2 regions of the Arthrobacter sp. B0316-1-20 genome follow, and region 2 is predicted to be linked to the other one. Evidence: riboswitches for the same ligand, from Rfam matches in the RefSeq annotation. Region 2 holds a riboswitch; the other holds the start of a gene.
What was found. A riboswitch is a leader RNA that binds a small molecule or an ion and turns the genes downstream of it on or off. The one in region 2 is predicted to bind thiamine pyrophosphate.
Positions count from the first base shown of each region.

Region 1 (3,976 bases), on a different contig from region 2:
TGTCCACGACGCCCGTCCTCGTCAAGGCGTCGACGATCAGCTTTGCCAGCAGGCCGCCGAGAACCACCCCGGAAATCAGGTGGATGACCAGGCGGGTGAAAAACAGGTCCTGGCCGTACCAGCCGGAGCGGAACGCCGAATAGAAGAAGACCAGGCCGGCACCGAGCAGGCCGGACAAGGCATACGTGGCCCAGCCGTAGGACCGGTAGCGGGTGGCCGCGAACGGGATTTCGCTGCCGATGCCTTGGATGGCCGCCGCGATGAACAGCATCGGGCCCACCGCCGAGCCCAGGAACACGACCTCGATCACCGAGGCGAGGACCTCGGCGATGACGCCGGCAAAGGGGCGCTGGACGATGGCAATGGCGATCGGCGCGACCAGCAGCCAGCTGCCGGCCAGAAAGTGCTGCGAGAGGTCTCCGGCGGGCCCCATCAGGAGCGAGAGGGCAGTCCAAGCCTGGACGAAGACCCAGTAGAGGAAGCCGAAGACGACGCCGAGGACGACCAGCAGGACCAGGTCCTTCATGCTCCAGGAAGACCGCGTGCGGGCAGGACCAGATGATGTTGACATGGGGGTTCCTTCCGAGCCGGCGTCAGGACGCACTGGGGCTGTTGATGGACAGGGTGGCGTGCGTGACCACGTGCTGGACGTACCGCCCGATCAGGATCCACCCCGCGGCGATGGTCTGCAGGACCTGGGCGACGTCTCCGTCCAGCCGGGTGACGTAGTGGTCTTCGGTGACGGTCACGCCGGTGGACTTGGCGTAGTCGATGGCGGTGTAGATGTCGCGCATGTGATCCGCTCCGGCAGTGCCGGTTCCGCCGTCGGCGAGCGGGTAGATCGCCCAGTCTGCCGCCGCCTGGATGCCGGTGGCTTCCAGTTGCGGGATCTCCGAGTACAGCGCCGCGCCGCCCTCGGGTATCTCGCAGCTGACGCCGCCCGGGCAGCCCCGGGAGAGGTGGACCGCGGCCGTCACGTGAGCTCCGCTGCGGCCGGCCGCGGCAATCACCTGGCTCAGATAGCGCAGCACGTCCTGTTCGGCGCCGGAGACGTAGGTGCTGACTTTCCCGGTCTGTACCTCGAGCCCGGTGGCGTCGGCCTGCCGCAGCGCCGCCAGGATGACGTCGACGTAGTCATCGGCCATCACCGCCAAGGTCAGTCTGGCCCCCACGCCGAATTCGCGTGGCGTGGCCGTGAAAGCTGTTCCGGCGTTGACGGGGGAGGGATGGTTTGCTGCCGTGGCGGCAGCGTCAGGTGTTCGCATGGTCGCGCCCTTCTGTGGTGTGGACAGGGCACGGGTGTGAGGGTTGCTCCCTGCGCTGGCATGATCCAGATCAGGTTCAACGGTCGAAACTTGAGAAGTTTCCTCTCAGCCCGGCTCACCGGACTCCCGTGTACAAGCCAGCAGCCTACCGGCAGGTTCGCCAGGTGGCGAAAGGGCGCAGTACGACGACGTCACACTCCGGCGGGCGGTCGCGGCAGGGCCCGGCTACTGCCGGGCCGGCGGCGCCGGAGTTAGGGGCGCATGCTTCCGGTCTCCACAAAGCGCTGGTGCCAGGACAAGGCCTCGCCGAGCAGGTGCGGGGTGTGCTTGGCAAAGCTGTCCCGGCAGGCGCGGTCGAAATAGTCCTGCAGCATCGGCCGGTAGTCCGGATGCGCGCAGGTGTCGATGATTTTACGCGCGCGCTGCTTCGGGGCCAGGCCGCGCAGGTCGGCCAGGCCGTGTTCGGTCACCACAATCATGGTGTCGTGCTCGGTGTGGTCCACATGGCTGGCCATCGGCACGATACTGGAGATTTTTCCGCCCTTGGCCGTGCTCGGCGACATGAACACGGACAGGTAGCCGTTCCGGGCGAAGTCGCCGGAGCCGCCGATGCCGTTCATTACCTTGGTGCCGGCAATGTGGGTGGAGTTCACGTTGCCGTAGATGTCCGCCTCGATCATGCCGTTGAGCGCAATGCAGCCCAGCCGGCGGATCAGTTCCGGATGGTTGGAGATCTCCTGGGTGCGCAGGATGATGCGCTCGCGGTAGTAGTCCACGTTGGCGTTGAACTCCTCCACCCCGGCCTGGCTGAGTGAGAAGGAGGTGGCCGACGCCATCCGCAGCACGCCGTCCTTGATCAGCTTCAGCATGCCGTCCTGGATGACCTCGGTGTAAGCGGTCAGGCCGCGGTAACCGCCGGCGGCCAGGCCTTCCAGCACCGCGTTGGGGATATTGCCGACGCCGGACTGCAGCGGCAGCAGCTTGTCCGTCAGGCGGCCGCGCTGGACCTCCTGGTCCAGGAAGTCCAGCAGATGGCCGGCGATTTGCTGCGAGGTCTCGTCCGGCGGGTTGAACGGGGAGTTGCGGTCGGGGGCGTCCGTGTGCACGATCGCCACGATCTTGTCCGGGTCCACCTGAAGATACGGTTCGCCGATCCGGTCATCCGGGCGCAGCAGCTGGATTGGTTTCCGGTTCGGCGGCAGCGCGGTGCCGTAGTAGACGTCGTGCATGCCCTCCAGTTCGGCGGGCTGCGCGCTGTTGACCTCCACAATGACCTTGTCTGCCTGCTCCAGCCAGGTCTTGTTGTTGCCGACCGAGGACGACGGGATCAGCCGGCCGTCCTCGAGCATGCCGACCACTTCGACGACGGCGAGGTCCACGTCGCCGAAGAACCCGAACCAGGTGTGCTGGGCGACGTGGCTGAGGTGGATGTCGATGTAGTCCAGTTCGCCGGCGTTGATGCGCTCGCGCAGCGCCGGGTCGGACTGGTAGGGCAGGCGCAATTCCATCCCGTCCACCTTGGCCAGGGCGCCGTCGAGCTCAGGGGCGGTTGATGCGCCGGTCAGCACGCGGATCTTAAACTGCTCGCCGGCCGCATGAGCGGATTCCATCCGCTCGGCCAGCGCCTGCGGCACGGCTTTGGGGTAGCCGGCCCCGGTGAAGCCGCTCATAGCCACCGTCATGCCGGGTTTGATCAGTTCGGCCGCCTGCTCGGCGGACATTACGCGCTCGAGCATGCGGGCATTGCGAATGCGGTCTTGCATCATGCCCCTTCGTCAGATTCTTCCCTCCACCTTAGGCGTCGGACACTGATGTCCGGGCCTTGGTGACGGGCGGAAGCGCCGCGCGGAGCGGTCCTGCGTCCGGTGCTGCTACGGCTGGCGCAGTTGTTCCTCCGCGGTCTGCCGCACGTAGGCGGAGAGTGCATCGAGGATCGATGAGCTGATTTTCCAGCGCTGCCAGTACAGCGGCACGTCCACCGGCAGGTCCGGGGCCAGCTCGCGCAGCGTGCCGCGGCGGAGGTCTGTCAGGCACTGCTGTTCCGGCAGCAGGGCCCAGCCGATGCCCAGCCGGACGGCGGCCGCAAACTCCCCGGATGCCGGCATGTAGTGGCGGGGTGCGGACAGGCCAGCGCCGGTCACCGTCCGGTAGAAGCGCTCCTGCAGGTCGTCCTTGCGGTCGAAGTCCAGCACCGGCGCCGCACCCAGCCAGGCCAGGTCGTCATCAGGCGTCCCGCTGGGCCGCCAGTGTTCCAGATAGTCGGTGCTGGCCACCGCCCGGTAGCGGAGCGAGCCGAGGGCTTCCACGGAACAGCCCTGGACCGGTTCCGGCGTGGCGGTCACCGCCGCGGTGACGCGACCCGATCGTAGCAGCGAGGTCGAATGCTGCTCGTCTTCACGGTGCACCTCAAAGAACACGCCCCGGTCGCGCGGCATCCGGGCCAGCGCACCCAAGAACCACGTGGCGAGCGAATCCGCGTTGACCACCAGCGGCAGGGCCAGCCCGGTCACGCTGCCGCCGAGTTCGCGCTGGGCATCGGCCTGCAGGACCCGAACCTGCCGCGCCAGCCGGAGGACCACATCGCCGGCGGCGGTCGGCTGCACCGGCGTCGTGCGTTGCAGCAGGACCTGCCCGGCAGCCTGCTCCATGGCCTTGATCCGCTGCGAAACGGCAGAGGGAGTCACGTGCAGTGTCCGGGAGGCCTCATCAAA
Region 1 is NZ_JBNHHC010000027.1:16,968-20,943, forward strand. Features, by position in the region: gene AC5RW2_RS30010 (ECF transporter S component) at 1-571, opposite strand, end outside; gene AC5RW2_RS30015 (YkoF family thiamine/hydroxymethylpyrimidine-binding protein) at 594-1,265, opposite strand; TPP riboswitch at 1,296-1,405, opposite strand; gene scpC (succinyl-CoA:acetate CoA-transferase ScpC) at 1,517-3,028, opposite strand; gene AC5RW2_RS30025 (LysR family transcriptional regulator ArgP) at 3,137-3,976, opposite strand, start outside.
Region 1: it holds a riboswitch for thiamine pyrophosphate, as region 2 does, so the genes downstream of both, AC5RW2_RS30015 (YkoF family thiamine/hydroxymethylpyrimidine-binding protein) here and AC5RW2_RS10525 (ECF transporter S component) in region 2, are expected to answer to the same signal.

Region 2 (3,976 bases):
GTTGGCGTCCTGCCCGAAAGTCGGCTCGTCCAGCATCAGGATGTCCGGACTCGTGGCCAGCATGGTGGCCACCGAGAGCCGGCGCTTCTCGCCGCCGGAGAGGGTAAACGGGTTGGCCCGCAGCAGCCGGGTCAGGCGGAGCCGTTCGGCAATGTTGTCCACCAGCTGCCGGACCTCCGCCTCGGGCAGCTTCGCCACCCGCCGCGGACCGAACTCCAGTTCGTCGGCCACCGTGCTGGTCAGGAACTGATGTTCCGGTTCTTGGAACACGCTGCCAATCCGGGCCACCAGCTGGGCGGACTTCCATTTCACCGGGGACTGCGCCGCGCCCCGGTGCAATGCCGGGGTCGCGGACAGCTTCCCCCCGGCGGGCGCCAGCAGGCCGCCCAGCGTGAGAGCCAGCGTCGACTTGCCGGCGCCGTTCGGTCCGGTGATGCTCAGCGCTTGTCCGCTGAGCAGGTCCAAGTCCACGCCCCGCAGCACCGGCCCGGTCTTCCGGCTCCGGGCCGCGTCCAATCGCACCGCCTGCAACAAGGGTCCGCCGGGAACCGGAGCCGCGGGCAGCTGAAGCCGCGGCGTATGTCCGGGAACCCAAACACCCGCCTCCACCAGCCGGGCGCGGGTGGCGCTTTCGGCCAGCACCTTGTCCGGCGGGCCGTCTGCCAACACGCCGCCTCCGGCCGCCAGCACGATCACCCGGTCCACCACGTCCGCCCAGACGGCCACGCGGTGTTCCACCACCACCAAAGTGGCACCGGTCCGGTCCAGCACCCGGGCCACGGCGTCGCGCACTTCGTGCACGCCCTCGGGGTCCAGGTTCGCGGTCGGCTCGTCCAGCAGCAGCAGCCCCGGCCGCATGGCCAGGACCGATGCCAGCGCCAGCCGCTGTTTCTGCCCGCCCGACAGGGCTGCGGTGGGATGGTCCAGCGGCACCTCCAGTCCGACGTCGGCCAGCGATTCGCGGACCCGGTCCCAGATCTGTGCGCGCGGGACGGAGAGGTTCTCCGCCCCGAAGGCTACCTCGTCGCCCACCCGCGCCAGCACCAGCTGGCTTTCCGGGTCCTGCAACACCAGCCCGGCCCGGCCGCGGGCTTCCGAGGGACGCAGCCCGGCCACGGTGAGCCGCCCGGCTTCCTCGCCTTCCCCGTCGTCGCCGAGCACGCCCGCCATCGCGTGCAGCAGCGTGGACTTCCCGGCGCCGGAGGCACCCAGCAACAGCACCCGTTCACCGGGTGCAATGCTGAAGCTGGCCCCGCTGACCGCCGGATCCTTGCGGCCGGCATGCCGCCAGCCCCACCCCTCGGCGAGGACCGGCGCCGGGCCGGACACCGCCGTCGTACTCTGGAGTCGCATGGAACGGCTCAGACGTCTGCCGCGCGGCCCGCCGCGAAGGAGGACAGCACGCCTGTCCTCGCCAGGCCCTTGACTGCCAGCCAAGGCAGCAACCCGGCGATCACCACGCCGGACACCGCGGCGAAGCCCACGTAGGCCAGCTGCCATTCGGGCGCCCAGAGCATGTTGTAGAGGATGTTCTCGCTGATCGACAGCGCCAGGCCGGCGCCGAGTCCGGCCAGCATCGCCACCAGCAGGTTGAATTTCCGGTAGAGGAAGAGCAGGAAGACGACTTCGGCGCCCAGGCCCTGGATCAGGCCGGAAACCAGCACGCTCATGCCGAAGCTGGTGCCCAGCAGGCCGGAGACGATGGCGGCCAGCATCTCGCAGTAGATCGCGGCGCCGGGCTTGCGGATGATCAGCCCGCCCAGCACGCCGGCCATGAGCCATCCGCCGGTGTAGAGGCCCGCGGAGGGCGGGAACGCCACGGTGAGGCCCTCGATCAGCGGCCAAGCCGCGGACCAGGCCCAGAAGATGACGCCGACGGCCACGGCAATCACCGAGGCGACGACGATGTCCACCACCCGCCAGCCATAGCGCGGCGTGCGCGAGGGACTGGGCGTGGTGGGTGCATTCGAAACGGTACTCACTTCAATCCTCCTGGGTGCAGGAGGGGAGGGCGGTCCAAGCGGCGCGCCCCGAGAACTCGACTCCCTTCGCCGGTACTAACCGGAGCAGGTTCGAGGGTCTGCGGTCTCTCCGCACTCTCAGCGTCCCTCCCGTGTCCGGCGTGTGCCGGTCGGTCGGACGCTCCCCTGTCGTTATAGGTGCTGTCTAGCAGCAGCAACCAGTCTACACTCGCCCGGCTGGCGGACCCATTCGGCCACTACCCGCCGGAAAATGCACGACGACGGCGGGATGGGCGGGTGCCGGGCAGTAGGCTGGGAGCGGCAGAGCTGATGACACGGGGACGCGGCGCCCCGGAAAGGAGCAGGCATGACCGTTATATTGAGGCTCTTAGGCACCCTGGTGAGCGTCGGTGCCGGATTGGCAGCCACCCGCATCTTGGGCTTCGTGTGGAAGAAGGTCACCGGCAACGATGCACCCCAGGCCGACGATGACCTGGAGAACAGCCTGCGGTCTGCCGTGATTTTCGCGGTGGTCTCCGGCACGGTGGGCCGGGTGGTCCAGGTACTGCTCAAGCGGGCCACCGCCAAGGCAGTGCGGCACTACGAAAAGACCCCGGAAATCGTCTAGAGCGCATTCGGGAAACGCTGGCGGGGACGGGGCTGCAGCCTCGTCCCCGCCAGCTCTCCTGGACCTGGTGCGGAACCAGACCTTGTGCGGAACCAGACCTTCTGGGGCACTAGGCCTTGTGCGACCCGGTGGAGTCCTGGTCGTTCCGGACTGGACCAGCCGCCGTCGCCGCACTCTGCCTGTCACCGACCCCGGGGTCCGTGCCGCCCGTAGCAGCAGCGCCGTCCGCAGCGTCGGCGGGCTCGGCCGCAGCGGCGTCCACCTCGGCCGCGTCGGTCCCAGCGGCGTCCACCGCTGCGGCGTCGAACTCCACTTCCGGCTCTTCTTCGGCTGCCGCTTCCACCACCGCGTCGAGGTCGTCCACGCTGAGGATTTCCCTCCGCAAGTGTTTGGTGCGGTATCCGGCGCGGCCCACCATGTGTGCCGAGACCGGCACGGTGAGCAGCTGGAACAGCCACGCGATGAGCAACACGGGCACCGCCGCCCAGCTGCCCAGCTGAAGTCCCAAACCCGTCAGCAGCAGCAGCAAGCCGAACACCTGCGGTTTCGTGGCAGCGTGCATCCGCGAAAGCAGGTCCGGGAACCGCAGCAGGCCGATGCCGGCGGCCAAGGACATCACCGAGCCGGTGATCAAGCAGGCGGCAGTGGCAAGGTCGAGGATCAGGTCAGTGTTCACGGGGCCGCCCATCGGTGACGAATCGGGCCACGGCCACGGAACCGATGAAGCCGACCAGGCAGATCACCACGACCAGCGTCAGACTGTTCATGTGGCCGCCGATCGCCATATCCACGATCAGTCCGGCGCAGACAACCGCCAGCAGCACGTCTATGGCCAGCAGCCGGTCCAACAGCGACGGCCCGCGGACCAGGCGGACCAGCGCCAGCACCGCGGCCAGGGCCAGAATGACCATGACGACGATTTGGGCAAGCGACATGATTTCCACGTTTACGCTGCTCCTCTTCTGCCGGCACCTTCAGCTTTGACCAGTTCCAGTTCTTCCTTGGTCCCCATCATCCGGATCAGGCCCGCCTCGATCTTTCGCACCTCGGCCTGAAAGTCTTCGGCGGCTTCCTTGGTGGCCACGTCGATCACGTGTAGGTAGAGCGTGGATGTGGACCGGTCCACATCCACCACGAAGCTTCCTGGGATCAGCGAGATGGCGTGCCCTGTGGCCGTCACCAGCAGGTCCGAGTGGCTTCGCAAGCGCACCGCCACCACGGCGTTGCGCAGCCTCGGTCCGGCCGTCAGGGCCAGCCAGAGCACTTCGAAGCTCGCCACCGCCACCTTCCACACGAAGGTCGCGGCGAAGATCACCGCTGCCAGTGGATTGAAACGCCCGCTCAGTTCGACCGGCGGCAGGTAGAACAGGTTCACGATGAGCAGCGC
Region 2 is NZ_JBNHHC010000005.1:210,664-214,639, reverse strand. Features, by position in the region: gene AC5RW2_RS10530 (ABC transporter ATP-binding protein) at 1-1,353, opposite strand, end outside; gene AC5RW2_RS10525 (ECF transporter S component) at 1,362-1,982, opposite strand; TPP riboswitch at 2,027-2,159, opposite strand; gene AC5RW2_RS10520 (DUF4235 domain-containing protein) at 2,329-2,589, shown strand; partial or broken gene mnhG (monovalent cation/H(+) antiporter subunit G) at 2,909-3,277, opposite strand; gene AC5RW2_RS10510 (MrpF/PhaF family protein) at 3,255-3,524, opposite strand; gene AC5RW2_RS10505 (Na+/H+ antiporter subunit E) at 3,536-3,976, opposite strand, start outside.